3 regions of the Pseudoalteromonas carrageenovora IAM 12662 genome follow, and region 1 is predicted to be linked to each of the others. Evidence: predicted binding sites of a transcription regulator. Region 1 holds the regulator's gene; each other region holds the start of a gene.
What was found. Region 1 encodes LexA, which represses DNA repair genes until DNA is damaged. Its sites were predicted from a motif close to TACTGTATNNNNATACAGTA; they were not measured.

Region 1 (3,283 bases):
ACGTACTTTTTGATTAATTGGCAGCACTAATGGCTTATCAACTTCAAGCAAATAATTTGGATTTTTATCTGCAAGGTTGGCTATTTCATCTTGAGGGGTAGATAAAATTGAGTAAAACGCGACATCCTCACCCATGTATTCGTAATGCCACTTCCACTGCGAACCCGTAATTTTAATGGTTAAATCAGCTTTGCTGGCATCTTCCATTGCAATAAGTGTTTTAGTGGCAGGGATTGCCATGGCAATTAAGATAACAAATGGGATGGCAGTCCAAAGTATTTCTACTTTAGTACTTTCATGAAATTGGGCAGGTACTGCCCCTTTAGATTTACGGTGATGAATAAGTGCCCAAAACATAATTGCGAACACTATCACCCCAATCACACAACATATTAAAAATATGGTCATGTGTAGCTGATATACATTATTGCTTATATCGGTTACGCCTTTGCGCATATTGTATTGGCTATTTGCCATTACATGCTGCGGAAAAACAATCAATACAAACCACAAGGTAGAGGTCAGTTTACCCATGTGACGGCTCCTTTGATGCTATTGCGAGTGCAAAGCGAAGAGGCATACGGCTTAAACGCCTATTCGTTATTTTTATTATTTAACCAATCTTATTTGTTTCAATTGGTATTGCTGTGCCAACAAAGATTTTGTGTATATTGTGTGTTCTCAAAACTAAAAGCTGTGAGTTATTGTTAGCCCAGCAAATTAACAATTAGCTAAAAAACATACAACAAGCAAGTTTCAGTATAAAAAACAAACAAGTTGTATTTTAAAATTAGCCTTAATTACACCAACATAAATACAAATTTAATAATCAAAAAACGAGCAAAAATAGGGGGTGTATCACATAAAAGAAGAGTTAAGTACGAGTGCAAAAAAGTTTACAGCTTAGATAACTTTATGTCTGCTTTAGTATTGCTAAAAGGTGGGTTGTTAAAACAAAAATGCACACTAAAAAGTGCGCATTTATAAATTTACTATCTAATATATGCTAGAAATTACATCCAATCGGCGTTTCTGATTACACCTACCGCTAAGCCTTCAATATTAAAAGACTCATTTTCAAGGTCTACTTCTATTGGCGTAAACTCTTCGTTTTCGGCGTGTAATAATACTTTACGGCCTGCTTTTTCTAGGCGTTTTACGGTTACATCTTCATCTACTCGTGCAACCACAACTTGTCCGTTTTCAGCGGTTTGAGTGCGATGTACAGCCAGTAAATCGCCATCCATAATACCAATGTCTTTCATACTCATGCCATTTACACGAAGTAAAAAATCGGCGGCAGGTTTAAACATCAAAGGGTCTATTTTGCAGTGGCTCTCAACATGTTCTTGCGCCAAAATAGGAGAACCTGCAGCAACACGCCCTATAAGTGGTAGGCCTAACTGCTCTGGCTCTTCTTCTTCAATTAATTGAATTCCACGGCTGGCGCCTGGCTTCATCTTAATTACACCCTTTTTAGCAAGCGCTTTTAAGTGCTCTTCTGCTGCATTAGCACTTTTAAAACCTAATGTTTGCGCTATTTCGGCACGTGTAGGAGGCATACCAGTGTCTTTAATAAAAACTTTAATGAGTTCTAGTATTTGAGCTTGGCGTTTCGTTAATGGTCGCATACAACTGGTTTTCCATACAGTACATTTAACTGTGAGTATATACAGTTAAATAAAAATCGCAAATTTAAATTGTGCTTTAAAATAGCTAAACTAAAAGCATGTGTGTACATTTTAGGCATTTATAAAATTCACATTTATGAAATGCAATAAACTTGGTTTTAATTCAAAGGAGTAATCATGAGTATTTGGCACCAACCCATCACTTTAGAGCTTTGCAAACAGTTAGAAGAAGGCATTGACGGCCAAGGCACATTAATGAAAACCATGGGTATTGAAGTCACAGAAATTAGTGATGATTACCTAGTTGCCACTATGCCTGCCATACCTGAACATCATAATCCTATGGGTATGGTTCACGGTGGTGCAAATGTAGTACTTGCTGAAACAGTAGCAAGCTATGCTGCTAATTTTGTTGTCGACTTTACAAAATTTTATTGTGTAGGGCAGGAAATTAGCGCAAGCCATTTAAAAGCGTCTCGCAATGGTACTTTAACTGCAACCGCTAAGGCTTTCCATATAGGTAAACGTAGTTCTGTGTGGGAAATAAAAATAACAAATAGTCGCAATGAGCTATGCTGCGTATCAAAAATGACCGCAGCAGTTGTAGAGCGCAGGTAATTACTTCTTTTTATTTTTCGATAGGATAAATCGTAATTTCCATACCTGCACCAATCGCAGATATACGGAGCAGTGTGTCTGCATGTAGGGCTTGGTTAAAGCACTTAGGTGACGTGCCCGATTCAAAGCCAATATCAAACGTTCTTCGCGAGCAGCTTAGCCATTGTTTAAGCGCATTACGTGAACACGACTCAATAAGCTCGCACAAGTGGTTAATAGCTTTATCTGGTGTTGATATTTCACCTGAGGCTTCAATACGCGCAAGTTGACGATATTCGTCTTTATCATAATGCAAAACCGTCGCGTTTTTCTTTAAGTCTGCCACTAAGGCGCTAATATCATGTTTAGACTCAAGCTCTAGATCTACATTTAAAAATTGAATTTCCGACATTGTCTGCTTTTTACCCTCTTATAGTTTCATCGCAAACTTTAACGCAGTTTTACTTTTATACCAAATTAACAAAGCAGTAATCCTTGCTTTATCTTCATAAATGCACTTTTTAACGCTTTTGGCACCTAACTTGCTCGTTTTAATTAAGCTGGCTTAATTGCTTAGTTTTACAATTAAACAATGAAATTAATACACACACTGTGTAAGTAACGATTTTTAAGGAGCATTAAAATGGTAGATCATGGTCCACAAATTAAAAACGACGATCAGTACGATGCACTTCGCGATGAGGGCATGAGTAAACAAAAAGCAGCACGTATTGCCAATAGCAATACCCATAAAACAGCTGTTAAAGGCGGCAAAGCCTCTCAGTATGAGCAACGTACAAAAAAACAGTTATACGACAAAGCAAAAGAGGTGGGTATTAGCGGGCGATCTAAAATGAACAAACAAGAGCTAATAAATGCCCTGCGTGAAAGCTAAAATTAACTAAAATCTATTGATGTCATTAAAGCCTCATATTTATAAACTTATGAAAAACTGCGACAAAATGCCGCAGCAAAAGCGTGGGAAGCTATAATAAACTAACGCTAAAAATAATAAGAAGATAAATATGAGCAAAAAAATATTTAAGCGTGCACGC
Region 2 (3,283 bases), 1.6 Mb from region 1:
TTACTGTCTAAACTTATATTTGGCGGTGGGCGTAAACTGGGTTTAAAACCGGGTAACAGCTGGTCTTTGGCTATTGCGTCTATTCAAAAGCGTGCAAACGTAAATGCTGTGCAGCTTATTAGTTTTTCGTTAGCGATTAAATTATTGTTGTTTTTAATTGTACTTAAAAACGACATGATTTCTGATTGGCAATCACAGCTTCCAGCTGATGCGCCTAATGCCTTTTTAGTGAATATTACTCAAAATGAGCTTGAGCCAGTAAATGAATATTTAGCGCAAAATGATATTCAGGTGTCAGACTTTTACCCAACCATTCGTGGGTGTGTAAATGCGGTAAATGGCGAGTTGGTTGCGCGTAAAGTATCGCTGCAAGACAACGAGAAAAAAGACGAAGAAGCTCGCTCGGGTATTGGCCGTGAGCTAAACCTAACTTGGCTTGAAGACGTACCAGCGCAAAACGAAATTATAGAAGGGCAGTGGTTTGGCGAAGGTGCAGTAGGTGAAGCATCGGTTGAGGAGTCAATGTTAGAACGTTTAGACGTTGAAATAGGCGACACCTTAACGTTTTTAATTGGTGCGCAGTCGTTTGACGCTAAAATTACCAGTGTCCGCAAAGTAAATTGGGCGACGCTAAAACCTAACTTTTTTATAATTTTAAGCCCCGACGTACTTAAAGACTTTCCGGCGACTTATATTTCATCGGTGCGTATAGAGCCTGAGCAAAAACGAGACTTTAGCCAGCTATTACGTACTTACCCAACAATAACCGCAATTGATGTTGATAACTTTGTTAAACAAATTCAATCAACTATTCAGCAAGTGTCGTTAGCTATTGGGTTTGTACTTGCCATAGTTGTACTGTGTGGTGCGCTAGTGCTTATATCGCAAGTACAGGCAAGTCTAGGTGAGCGTATGCAAGAAATTGTAATTTTGCGAACGCTGGGTGCTAAAGGACGTTTAATTAAAAATGCGACGTTATATGAGTTTTTATTATTGGGTGCTTTAGCGGGTTTTGTTGCAGCACTATTTAGTGATGTAGCGCTTTTAATTGTGCAGCAGCAAATGTTTGACCTAGCAGGTAAATTACACCCCGCTATTTGGCTTATAGGGCCTGTATCGGGTGGTGTATTTGTGGCCGCGCTTGGCTACTTTATGATTGCCCGTAAACTTAAACAAAATACTCAAGGGTTAGTTCGCGCATTAGCGTAAGCTATACTTTGAAACACTAAACGCCCACTTAATTTGTGGGCGTTTTTGTTTTTACTTGTTACTGGTAATTTATACAGTGCTCTGGCATTATTAGCATAATTAAAAAATAACAATAATGGAGCCCTTTTTGGCTATTATTTTAGGGATAGATCCTGGCTCACGATTAACCGGCTATGGTGTTGTGGCGCATCAGGGCGCTAAGTTTACTTACTTAGGCAGTGGCTGCATAAAATTGGCCGATCATCCTTTTCCTATCAGGCTTAAAATGATTTACCAAGGGATCACGCAATTAATTGAGCAATTTTCGCCAGAAACTTTCGCCATCGAAAAAGTATTTATGGCGCACAATCCCGATTCGGCTTTAAAACTAGGCCAAGCCCGAGGAGCCGCTATTGTAGGTGCTTCTATGGCGGATTTACCGGTATTTGAATATTCAGCAAGGCAAATTAAACAAGCCGTGGTGGGTAACGGCGGCGCCGATAAATCGCAAGTACAACATATGGTAAAAAATATTTTAAAATTACCAGGTACGCCTCAGGCTGATGCAGCCGATGCACTTGCTATTGCTATTTGCCATGCTCACTCAGAACAAAATTTAATTAAACTAGCGGGTAGCGCAAGCAAAACCGTTAGAGGACGTTTAAGGAAATAATTATGATTGGCCGCTTAAATGGCATTTTAGTCGAAAAACAACCACCCGAAATTTTATTAGAAGTAAGCGGTGTAGGTTACGAAGTTCAAATGCCAATGACCTGCTTTTATGACTTACCAAACATTGGCGAAAATGCGATTGTTTATACTCATTTTGTAGTGCGCGAAGATGCACAGTTATTATTTGGATTTAATAATAAAACGGAACGTGCACTATTCAGAGAGCTATTAAAAGCTAACGGAGTAGGGCCTAAACTCGGGTTAGCTATATTATCGGGCATGTCGGCTAAGCAATTTGTGAGCTGTGTAAATAACGAAGATGCTACTTCTTTAGTTAAGCTACCTGGTGTTGGTAAAAAAACAGCTGAGCGCCTAGTACTTGAGATGAAAGACCGATTAAAAGATTGGGGCAATGATTTATTTACACCATTTAGCGACAGTGCCGTTATTGAGCCTATGAGTGATGCCACAATTGCTAATAATGCTGCCGATGATGCGGTATCAGCATTGGTTGCACTTGGTTATAAATTGCCACAAGCGCAAAAAGCAGTAAAATCGGTTAGTAAACCAGATATGTCTACTGAGGTTCTTATTAAAGAATCTTTAAAATCAATGTTGTGAGTAACCCATGATTGAAGCGGATCGCTTAATTGACGCGACTGAAAAAACTAACGAAGACACCATCGATCGTGCAATAAGGCCAAAACTGTTAGCCGACTACCGAGGTCAGCCACATGTTAAGCAGCAAATGGAAATATTTATAGAAGCTGCTCGTAGCCGAGGCGAAGCGCTCGATCATTTATTAATATTTGGCCCGCCAGGCTTAGGTAAAACAACGCTTGCGAACATTGTTGCTAATGAGCTTAACGTAAGCATTAAAACAACCTCAGGTCCTGTACTTGAAAAAGCCGGCGACTTAGCTGCGCTGCTTACCAACCTTGAAGAGGGTGATGTACTGTTTATTGATGAAATACACAGGCTAAGCCCACAAGTTGAAGAAATACTCTATCCAGCAATGGAAGATTACCAACTTGATATTATGATAGGTGAAGGCCCAGCTGCGCGTTCTATTAAATTAGATTTACCTGCATTTACGCTTATTGGTGCGACTACGCGAGCAGGATCGCTAACGTCACCGCTTAGAGACCGCTTTGGCATTGTGCAGCGTCTAGAGTTTTACTCAGTAGCCGACTTATCACATATTGTAGGGCGTTCAGCACATTACCTCGATTTAGAAATGTGCGACGACGGCGCAACTGAAATTGCAAAGCGCTCGCGTGGTACGCCACGTATTGCCAACCGTTTACTTCGCCGCGTACGCGACTACACACAAGTAAAGTCAGACGGGACAGTAAATGCAAATGTTGCTGAGCAAGCGCTTGATATGATTGACGTTGATAAAAGCGGCTTTGATTACATGGAC
Region 3 (3,283 bases), 1.2 Mb from region 1:
TTAGTGTGGGGTGTATCGAGTATTTGGGGTTACCTAATCGCCCGTGAACATATCGATATGCAAACCACTACAGATCCTTTTGCATTTAGCTGTGAGTTTGAACCAAACTTCCCATCGTTTATGCCGCTGCACGAGTGGATCCCAAGTTTTTTTCAAGCAACAGGTGATTGTGGCAATATAGATTGGCAATTTGCGAGCTTAAGTATGCCAGCTTGGATGGAAATCATATTTGCATTATTTACTGTAACGTTATTTATTTTAGTAACTTGCCGTTTATTAATTAAAAAGACGATTTAATATGTTCACCTTTTTTTCTAGCCAAATAGATGAATTAAAACAGCTAAAAATTCGCCAGCGTCAGCAGGTAATTGCTTTGTCTTTAAGCATGCTTTCACCTACTGATAGAGTGTTACTGCGTATTATAAAGCTAGTACTGCTTAGCCCATTGTTTTTAATATTTACTGTGTTCAAAGGGTGGATTTTAATTCCGTTTTTAATTATTGGCGGGCTTTGCTACCCATTACTCACTACACCTATCGAAATTAACTTTGCAAAAAAACATCTAGCTGAAGCATTAAAACAATATAACCAGAGCAGTTAGCGCTCTGGTCATACCTGCTTATCTAAAGCGATATTTTACCTTCTAGTTTTTCTAATAACTTTTTACCAATACCTTTAACATTTGATAAATCACTTAAATTTTCAAAATCACCGTTTTCTTGGCGATAATCAACTATGGCTTGAGCTTTTTTTTCGCCAATCCCCGGTAACTGAGCAAGCACCTTTGTATCAGCGTTATTTATACTCACGGTCTCAAACTGTGGCATTTGCTTTGTTACTTCCGGTAATTGCGCGTTTACAGCAGTAATCGGCAGTAAAAATAGTAACCCCACAACTAGTAAGCTTTTTATAGTTTTCATTTGTTCGTCCTTATTACTCTTTTATGAGTTTTTAAATATTGCTCAGGAAAGTCAATAAACAAGGAACAAAAAGTTCGTCACTTAAAGAGTACCTAAACGCATTATCACCATGATCCGAAATCCTGAAAATGCAGCTGGCACAACAAGTGATTGCTTAACTAAAGTAAAGTTACAGTTTTTTGTCAAATTTAAGACAGCGAAAATCAATACTCTTAGCTTGCAAAATCCTTCGCAAACCATTACTGTACATAAAAACAGTAATATAATGGTTTTTTATAAACCACAGTACCACGCAAGCTTGCAGGAGAAATCATGGCTGTTGTTGTTAAATATGTTGTAGAACGAAACGGAGTTGAGCGCATGACGTTTACTACCAAAAAAGAAGCTGATGCCTATGACAAAATGCTGGATATAGCTGAGTCACTTGAATTGATGTTAGAAAAGGTAGATGTGCCGTTAAGCGAGCAACAAGTCGAATCATTAGCACTTGAAATTGCAAAAAGTAAAGATGACTTTATGGCAGTACTTAAAGGTGGCAAAGAGCCTGCAGCAGCTAAGGCACCTACAAAAAATAAGAAAGCTGATAATATAGCGCCAATTAAAGACGACGAGCAGCAAGCAAGCTAGCCGTATTAAAAAAACACATAAAAAGGGAGTAACTAATGTTACTCCCTTTTTACTTTGAGCCCTGTATTTATATGGGCTAAAGGTTTGGTATTACTTTTCAGCACGACCCATAAATTTGTGTTCTACTGTATTAATACGGATGCGATCGCCTGTAGAAATATGCTCTGGTACAGAAATAGTTAAGCCAGTAGAAAGCTTTGCTGGTTTAGAGCGAGCACTTGCTGAAGCACCTTTAATTGAAGGGTCTGTTTCTTCAACAACAAGTTCAACACTTGAAGGTAAATCAAGGCCTACCGGAGCGCCATCAATAACAATTACGTGTACGCCTTGCGTTTCTTCATTAACGAATTGAATTTCTTCTGCTATTGCATCTTTATTTAAGTTATACGGCGTGTAGTCTTCATTATCCATAAACACATATTCATCGCCATCTACATACGAAAGCATCACTTCACGACGAGTAAGGTCGGCAAGCGTTAACATATCACTGTCTTTAAATGTTTCGTCCACTTTAGCACCGGTTACTACATCGTATAAACGCATACGGTATAAGCTACCACCTGCACGACCCTGCGGCACAGAGCGCACAATATCTTTTACAACTAAAACACGATTATTAAAATCAATAGCCGTACCTTTTTTAACTTCACTCGCCTTTGGCATGTGTGTATTCCTATTATTTTTGTGATTGGCAGAAACATACCACGAACTAGATTTTGTTCAACAATTAAGTTGATCTTATAATATACATTTACTGTATTAGGTTGTATTAGCTTGCAAAATTCTAATTTATACTAAAATACATATAATCAAATGAACAAAAAACTGCTATGGTAGCTTTACCGAGTATGACTTCAAGGAATGGATCATGGACCAGACTAAAGTACATGAGTATTTAATTAAAAAACCACTTGTGCAGGTTACTAAACCATTTGCGCAAGAGGTTGACGTTTATAAAGTGAATCATAAAATGTTTGCTACTCTTGCTGTTGGCAATGATGGTGAAACAAACGATGATGGAGAAGTTATTTGGTGGCTTAATTTAAAGTGTGATCCTGACGAGGCGCTTTCGTTGCGTGACATTTTCCCAGCGGTGATCCCTGGTTATCATATGAACAAACGTTTATGGAACACTGTTATTCTAGACGGCACAATTCCACAAGGTGAAATTGAGCGAATGATTGATAACTCATTCAGTTTAGTAGTAGAAAACATGCCAGAAAAAGACCGACAAGCTATTTTACTTCATTTGTAGGCATTTTTGGGCTAGGCGTTACTAGCCCATTAAAATACCCTAAAGCTTCAGTGTATAAATTAAATCATCATACAGCTTACCACTAATGCTATGGGAGCTTGCAAGCGTTTCTGTATGCGTTAAACCACACTTACTCAGTACCTTTTCAGAATTAATATTCCCACGTGTTACCACAGCTTTATACTGGCTTATTTTGCACTCATTCCATGCCCAATCTATCACAGCCCTTAAAGATTCTGTGGCATAACCATAGCCAAAATACTCTGGCATAAATAAGTACCCAAGCTCTGCTGTATCTCCATCATAAGTAAAACCTGTTACCCCAAGCAAAACATCTGAAACCTTATCTGTTACAACTAAACACAATGGGTCTCGAGAGCTTGTATCCCAATTACCTAGGCGCTGTTCAAATCGATTGCGTACAAAGGCCTCACTAGGCATGTCGTAACAATAACGCAGCACTTGTGGTTCTCTGTGTAAT

Region 2: a site for LexA is predicted at 1,269-1,288, ahead of ruvC (crossover junction endodeoxyribonuclease RuvC). Genes of this name have one in related genera too.
Region 3: a site for LexA is predicted at 1,161-1,180, ahead of ALFOR1_RS11600 (YebG family protein). Genes of this name have one in related genera too.

What each region holds. Positions count from the first base shown of each region.
Region 1 is NZ_LT965928.1:161,236-164,518, reverse strand. Features, by position in the region: gene coxB (cytochrome c oxidase subunit II) at 1-534, opposite strand, end outside; gene lexA (transcriptional repressor LexA) at 1,014-1,631, opposite strand; gene ALFOR1_RS00810 (PaaI family thioesterase) at 1,809-2,249, shown strand; gene ALFOR1_RS00805 (hypothetical protein) at 2,260-2,640, opposite strand; gene ALFOR1_RS00800 (DUF7218 family protein) at 2,872-3,123, shown strand; gene ALFOR1_RS00795 (hypothetical protein) at 3,254-3,283, shown strand, end outside.
Region 2 is NZ_LT965928.1:2,219,717-2,222,999, reverse strand. Features, by position in the region: gene ALFOR1_RS10035 (ABC transporter permease) at 1-1,209, shown strand, start outside; gene ruvC (crossover junction endodeoxyribonuclease RuvC) at 1,337-1,861, shown strand; gene ruvA (Holliday junction branch migration protein RuvA) at 1,864-2,481, shown strand; gene ruvB (Holliday junction branch migration DNA helicase RuvB) at 2,489-3,283, shown strand, end outside.
Region 3 is NZ_LT965928.1:2,562,162-2,565,444, forward strand. Features, by position in the region: gene dsbB (disulfide bond formation protein DsbB) at 1-297, shown strand, start outside; gene ALFOR1_RS11590 (DUF6170 family protein) at 299-601, shown strand; gene ALFOR1_RS11595 (ComEA family DNA-binding protein) at 624-920, opposite strand; gene ALFOR1_RS11600 (YebG family protein) at 1,233-1,547, shown strand; gene efpL (elongation factor P-like protein EfpL) at 1,638-2,210, opposite strand; gene ALFOR1_RS11610 (MmcQ/YjbR family DNA-binding protein) at 2,416-2,802, shown strand; gene ALFOR1_RS11615 (GNAT family N-acetyltransferase) at 2,842-3,283, opposite strand, start outside.